2 regions of the Cupriavidus sp. MPR-AND1C genome follow, and region 2 is predicted to be linked to the other one. Evidence: predicted binding sites of a transcription regulator. Region 2 holds the regulator's gene; the other holds the start of a gene.
The links. Region 2 encodes FliA, which starts transcription of late flagellar genes. Its sites were predicted from a motif close to CTAAAGTTTNNNNNNNNNNNGCCGNTA; they were not measured.
Positions count from the first base shown of each region.

Region 1: the regulator FliA is predicted to act here: its motif matches at 1,759-1,785, upstream of AC1RWI_RS02405 (FliC/FljB family flagellin).

Region 1 is NZ_JBXASU010000002.1:241,713-245,063, reverse strand. It holds gene AC1RWI_RS02410 (flagellar protein FlaG) at 1-185, opposite strand, end outside; gene AC1RWI_RS02405 (FliC/FljB family flagellin) at 329-1,657, opposite strand; gene AC1RWI_RS02400 (RNA chaperone Hfq) at 1,872-2,195, opposite strand; gene AC1RWI_RS02395 (methyl-accepting chemotaxis protein) at 3,151-3,351, shown strand, end outside.
Region 2 is NZ_JBXASU010000003.1:137,369-140,719, forward strand. It holds gene flgA (flagellar basal body P-ring formation chaperone FlgA) at 1-235, shown strand, start outside; gene flgM (flagellar biosynthesis anti-sigma factor FlgM) at 401-706, shown strand; gene AC1RWI_RS03190 (flagella synthesis protein FlgN) at 761-1,219, shown strand; gene AC1RWI_RS03195 (flagellar protein FlhE) at 1,451-1,882, opposite strand; gene AC1RWI_RS03200 (RNA polymerase sigma factor FliA) at 1,879-2,595, opposite strand; gene AC1RWI_RS03205 (MinD/ParA family ATP-binding protein) at 2,636-3,351, opposite strand, start outside.

The sequences.
Region 1 (3,351 bases), on a different contig from region 2:
CTCTTCAGCGCACCGTCCAGCCCGGTGCTGCCGGCCGCATGGGCGCCGTCGGCCGGCTTCGATTCCGCTGGACCCGAACCCGGATCCGCCGGGCTTCTCGCCGCTCCGGTGGTACCAACGGACGATGCCGGCCCGACGGTGAGTGTGGCCGGCATTGGCAGTAGCGGTTCGGTCGAACTGATCATGATCTGTTCTCGCAGCGTTGGGTCGGTGCACAAAAGGCTTCGGTGGAAACGCTTTCAGAGCGGAGGCCGCTCTGAAAACATTCCCGGCAGGACGGGCCCGGGCAGAACCCGTCCTGCTAGGAGACAGCCGTCTGTTGCGAGAATTAACGCAGCAGCGACAGCACGCCTTGGTTCGACTGGTTGGCCTGGGCCAGCACAGACGTACCTGCTTGTTGCAGGATCTGGGCGCGCGACATGTTCGACACTTCGGTCGCGTAGTCAGCGTCCTGGATGCGCGAGCGCGAAGCCGACAGGTTCGTCACCGCCGAGCCCAGGTTGGTGATGGCCGAGTTGAAGCGGTTCTGAACGGCACCCAGCGAGCTGCGCAGCTTGTCGACCGTGGCCAGCGCCTTGTCGATCAGGGCCAGCGGGTTGGTGCTGCCCGAGCCGGTGAACTGGGCCGTTGCGGTGGTGGTGCCGGCGGTGCTCAGCTCGATTTGGGTAGCGTCCGTGACCGACGTGGTGGTCGAGCCGCCGTTGGCCTGGGCACCAGCTTGCGTACCGGCGGACAGCGCGTAGTTGTTGCCGCCTTGGGTGATGAAAGCGACTGCAGCGCCGCTGGTGTTGGCACCGACCTTGACCAGCTGGCCAGCCACGGTGTTGCCGGTGTTGCCGTTGGCGGCATCGCCGATCTTCACTTGCACCTTGTTCAGGGTGACGTTGCCGGTGGCAGCGTCGACCGAGGCAGCGTAGTTGTCGTTGCCGTACTTGACCACGTAGTTGCTGGTGGCGTTGCCGGCGGTGTCCAGCACGTTGTTCAGGGTCAGGGAGCTGGTGCTGACGGTCGAGCCGACGACGGCGGACAGGGCGTTGGCAGCCGAGGTCAGGTTGACCGAAACCGGTGCGGAGCCGGTGGCGGCTGCAACCGTGGTGATGGCGCCGCTGGTGCTCAGGGCGTTCTTGGCCACCGTGAAGCCGGTCATGCCCAGGGTCTTCGAGCTGATTTCTTGCAGGCCGATCGAGATGGTCTGGCCGTCTTGGGCGCCGACTTGCACGCTCAGCGGGGTGGCGGTGGACGACAGGACCTTGACGCCGTTGAAGTCGGTTTGTTGCGAAGTGCGGTCGATTTCAGCCAGACGTTGCGTGATTTCGTCCTGGATCGATTGCAGGTCGCTTGCCGAGTTGCTGCCCGTTGCGGCTTGGACGGACAGGGTACGGATAGCTTGCAGGTTGTTGTTGACTTCGTTCAGCGCGCCTTCAGTCGTTTGCGCCAGCGAGATGCCGTCGTTGGAGTTGCGCTGTGCTTGCGTCAGGCCGTTGATGTTGGCGGTGAAGCGGTTGGCGATCGCCTGGCCGGCGGCGTCGTCCTTGGCGCTGTTGATACGCAGGCCCGACGACAGACGCTGGATCGCGCTGTTCAGCGACGACTGCGAAGCGTTCAGGTTGTTCTGCGTCATCAGGGACAACGTGTTGGTATTGATGGTCATCGACATGGTACGACTCCTATTCTTTACAGTAGATTGTGCAATCCGGCTGCTGCCGCAACGTTGGCTGCCAGGCAATGCTGGGCGAGAAGTGCCACCGTTGTTTGGGTTATCGGTTGGGGCCGGAAAAGATTTAGAGTGATCTTTGCGATGGATTGAAACTGAGTGACGGATTCGAGGTGAAGCGAGCCCGTCCGGGCCTGCGGCGCGACGCCGGCAACGCCTAGCGGCGCTTGCGGGTACGCGGGGTATATAAACTGACGAATTCCGGCGAGGTCTCCGCCCCAGGCACGCAGGCCGTGGCCTCGGGGGCGTGAGCCGGCGTGATCACGGCGATGGAGTGCTTGTAGACGATCTGCGGAAGCGGGTCCTGCGCAGACTCTGCCAGCAACACCATATAGTTGTCCGCAGCCATGATCACGCCGTGCAGCCGAATGCCGTTCGATAAATGCACGACAACAGGATTGCGACTTGCGCTGTGGGTGGAGAGCTGCAGGTGCTGCAGATTCCGGCTCGGGCGATCGATCCTGGTTACCTTCTTGTTCACAACTTCTCCGGAAGAGCCCGCTCGGGTTCTGGCGGCTGGCAACGGTCCAATGACTGGGCCTGGGCAAATGGGGTGTGGCAGCACGGCTGGGCGCCGGCTGTGGCGCGGCCTGGGCTGGGCGAGGGATGAAACATCCGCTCTCGGTGCTGGCGCGGGACGGCGAGGCGGCATGGGCCGGGACCGGCCCTGGTTTGTGTCCGGGCGGTGGATCCGATGCTGCTCCGCAAGCTGTGGCGGGCGACGCCGCCAGAAGAGAAGGGCAGTACTTCAGGGGCGAGGGTAACAAAATTTTAAAAATCTTGACGGTTGGGGGGGCGCGTCTTGTGTAGAGGTTTTCCTCTAATAAATATATTGCGTCACACCGCGAATTTATGCGTTGATGGCGCTGGTGTGGCAAGTCCCAACGCCACCCCCGCCCGCATTCCCTATCTGGCATGGGTTTGCGGGCCGCAAGGTGGCCCTGGCCTGCGACAGCGATGCACTCCATGCCGGGTATTCGCCACTTGCGTGGCATTTTCGGCACTTTTTCTATCAGAGATATCCCTGATAGAAATAGGATTTACACCTCATGTAAGCAGGTTTATATTCGCGTTAGGGCCTTTCGGCTCTAACGCAGTCCTGGAAAGCCTACGAGCACCCCGCGCGTGGGCTTCTTTTTTTGCGCGCCCACTTTGTTTTTTGTGCGTCATCGGCGCCAAGCGCCGATGGCAGCACTTCGAAGTACATGGGTGACATTAGACGACAGGTTGAAGCCGGGCAATCGTTCGAATTGCCCGGCTTTTCCCCTCTATATTTCCTTGCAATTCCCCGTTTTTGCGCTTCTTTTCGCAAGTCGCTGTTTAGCCCTCAAGCTTGCTCCTGTCCCTGCCGTTAAGCCCGCGATGCGGCGTCGCTCCGGAAATCTGTCCGGGGCGAGGATGAAGCGCGCGCGATAAGAGTAAAAGGAGCGGGGAAGATGCGTTGGTTGCGAAACTTTGGCATTGGGGTGCGCCTGACGGTAGCGTTTTCGCTCGTGGCGCTGCTGCTGATTGCCGTGGCCGTGCTGGGCATGATGTCCCTGCGCACCATGAACGAATCGATGCGCCTGACGGTGGAGGGGCGCCTGTTCAAGGTGCTGGAGATCGAGCGTGTCAAGCAAGATGCGCTGCGCACCGGC
Region 2 (3,351 bases):
CAACCGCATTGCCATGGGCTCGCCAATGCGGATGGATCTGCTGAAGAAAGCCATTGCCGTACGCCAAGGCCAGAACGTGACGGTGCTGGTGGAAGGCGATTCGTTCCAGCTCAGCAGCGAAGGCAAGGTCATGGCCGAGGCTGCGGTGGGCAACAACGTCCAGGTGCGGCTCAAGAACGGTCAGGTGGTCAATGCGCTGGTGCGCAACGGCGACACGGTGGTGCTTCAGCAATAGGGAATCGGTGGCGAAGCCTGGAGTTGCGTACGCGTCTCATAGGCCTGCGCATGAGACAATATCGCGCGCTCCGGGGCCGGAAATGCGGCGCCATGGTGCCGCAATTCGCCCTAAAGTTTCGCCCGAAGCCTCCGATAAGCCAAAGGTACCCAGCAAGGAATCATCGTGAAGATCAATCAGACCACCTCGTCAAGGCCGAGCGACGCCATCGACGGCGCCGTGCGCAGCGTGGCCGGCGCCCCCGGATCGACGGCCGCCCCGGAAACGTCCAGCGTGCGCGTCAGCAGCCCCCTGTCGGCCCAGGTGCGCGAGATCGGCGCGCGCATGGTGGAAGACCATGACGACGATATCGACACCGCCAAGGTCGAAGAGATCCGTCAGGCCATCTCCGAAGGCCGCATCAAGATCGACCCAAGCAAGATCGCCGACGGGCTGCTCGCGTCCCTGCGCGAACTCAACGGCGGCGCCTGACACCGCGGCTTGCTACGGGCCGCATCGCCAACCCCACCCTAAGATAGGCAAGCCATGAGCCAGTCCCTGATCCAGAACCTGCGCCGCGAAACCGAGCTCGCGCAAGCGTTCGCCACCGTACTAGGCGAAGAAAGAAGCCTGATTAAGGCCGGCGATTACCAGGCCCTTGCCGGGCTGCTGGAACGCAAGGTGGAACTGGCCGGATTGCTGGGCGCCCTGACGCGCGCGCGCGAGGCGCAGATGGGCGCCCTGGGGATTCGCACCGGCGCGGGCGGCCAGCTGTTCGGGCGCCAGATCGATCCGTCGGTGGAAGCCGCATGGCGGACGCTGGTGTTTGCGGCACGCACTGCAAGCGACGCCAATGCGCTGAATGCCGCGGTTGTGGATGCGCATCTCGAATTCACCGAGGAAGCGATCCTGGCATTGCGGCAACGGGGTGACAACACGACTCTGTATGGGCGCGACGGGCGCGCGCAGACCGGGCCGCAAGGGGTCAGTCTGGCAACGGGTTGAATTAAGCAGCAGTTGAGCCGGGTAGATTGTGGCGTCTCGTTCTTGCGAGTGCCCGCCCTCTCCCCCGGCCCCTCTCCCACAAGTGGGAGAGGGGAGCAAACCAGCGGGAACAGAAGACGATTCGGTGTAGCCGCGCGACCGGCCACCAGGCGGTGAACACCCCAGCGCGATGCGAAGCGGTCTGTTGACGTTGAAGTTAAGCCGCAGCTGCGAAGCGACTACGGCCCCCCCTCACCGAAACCCAACCGTAACCTCATTGGCCTGCCCGATCAAAACCGGCGTGAGCGGCCCCTTCCCCGGCACCTGAAAAGCAAACACAAAGCCCTTGGCGGCGTCATCCCCGCTAAACGCCTCGGTCAGTCCTTCAGCCCCCGAGAGCAATACACATCGTTGCGCATTGCATAGGTAAGCCTGCAGTTCATTCGGCGGCGTACGCGAGAAGCGATAGCGCCACCGCACCGTCGTGATCGCGCCCTGAGCCTGCGGCAAGTAGCCGGTCGGTGAAATCGGGACGGAAATGGTGCGCAAGCCTTTGCAGTACAGCGCGGGCCCGTTCACCGAGGCCGACCAGCTATGCAGCGTCTGCCCACCAGGCGCTGCCAGTGCCGGCCAGCACCCCACGGCCAGCGCCGCCGCGGCGAAGCGTTTGGGCCAGCCGCTCACAGCAACCCGCGCAACTGCGAACGCAGCCGTGTAATCGCCTGGCTACGGATCTGGCACACGCGCGACTCGGTGACTTCCAGCACCGCGCCGATTTCCCGCAGGTTCAGCTCCTGGTCATAGCACAGCGACAGTACCAGCTTCTCCCGCTCGGGCAGGCGCTCGATGGCACGGATCAGCGCTTCGCGCATGCCGCTTTCCATCAGCACCGTGAGGGGATTGCCGTCATCGCTCACGCTCAGGTGCCGGTCCAGGAAGTCTTCTTCGCCGGAGCGCTCGAAGTCTTCATAGTGCAGCAACTGGCAGCCATAAACCTCGTTGAGCAGCGTCTGGTATTCGTCGAGCGGCAGCTCCAGCTCCTGCGCCACTTCGGAATCGAGCGGCGCACGGCCTAGCGTTTGCTCCAGGCCGCGCACGGTGCGCTCGATCCGCCGCGTGAACTGGCGCAGGCTGCGCGACTGCCAGTCGTTGGCGCGCACCTCGTCGAGCATGGCGCCGCGGATGCGCTGGCTGGCGTAGGTCTCGAAACGCGCACCGTGGGTGTCTTCGTAGCGCTTGGCGGCGTCAAGCAGGCCGATCATGCCGGCCTGGATCAGATCATCGAGTTGCACGCTGGCAGGCAGCTTGGCTGCCAGTTGCAAGGCGATGCGACGCACCAGCGACGCATGCGCCGTCACGGTATCAGTCTGCTCGAGCTTTCCCTGAATCGTATACATGGTGGAATTCTCGTGAGTCCTAGCTTGCAGGTCCCGGCGCTTAAGCCAGGGCCGTGGCCGTCGGCGCCATCGGCACCGACAGGGTTGAACGGGGATCGGCGGACATTGGCCAGCTGGCAATGCCCGTGGCAATTCGGCGTAATGCGGCGGTGGCGGGCGCTGCCGGAAAGGCCTCGACCACGCAACGGCCCAATGCGGTACTGCGCTCAACCAGCGGATCGTGCGGCAGGCTGCCCGCGGGGCTGGCCTCAACGCCAAGGTACTGGCTGGCGGTACGGGCCAGGTTGCCCAGCACCGCACTGGCGGCGGCGTCCCCGGCGGCGGCATTGATCACCAGGTGGAAACGCCGGCAAGCGTAAAGGTGATTGAGCTGCTTGATGCAGGCGTATGCGGCTTTGATCGAGGCCGGCTCCGCGCGCAGCACCACGATGAGGTTGTGCGCCGCGCCAGCCATTTGCGACAAGCCGCCATCCGCATCGCTGCGGGCGTCGCTAAGCACGGTGCGAAACGACTTGAGCAACTGCAGGTCGCCATTGGCCTGGGGGCTGCCCGGCAGCACGGCGATGGTGCCCGCGGGACGCTTGCCGAGCGCGGCATCGAGCGTCACCGCACCACCCAGCACCGCGGCCAGGGTGCCTTCCGGCATGGCGCCGGCAAGCCGGGTGGCGCGGGCGCCGAAACGGTCCTCATCGACGAGCAGTACGCGTTCGCCTTGCAGGGCAAGGGCGTTGGCCAGCCCCAGTGCCACCGTGGTGG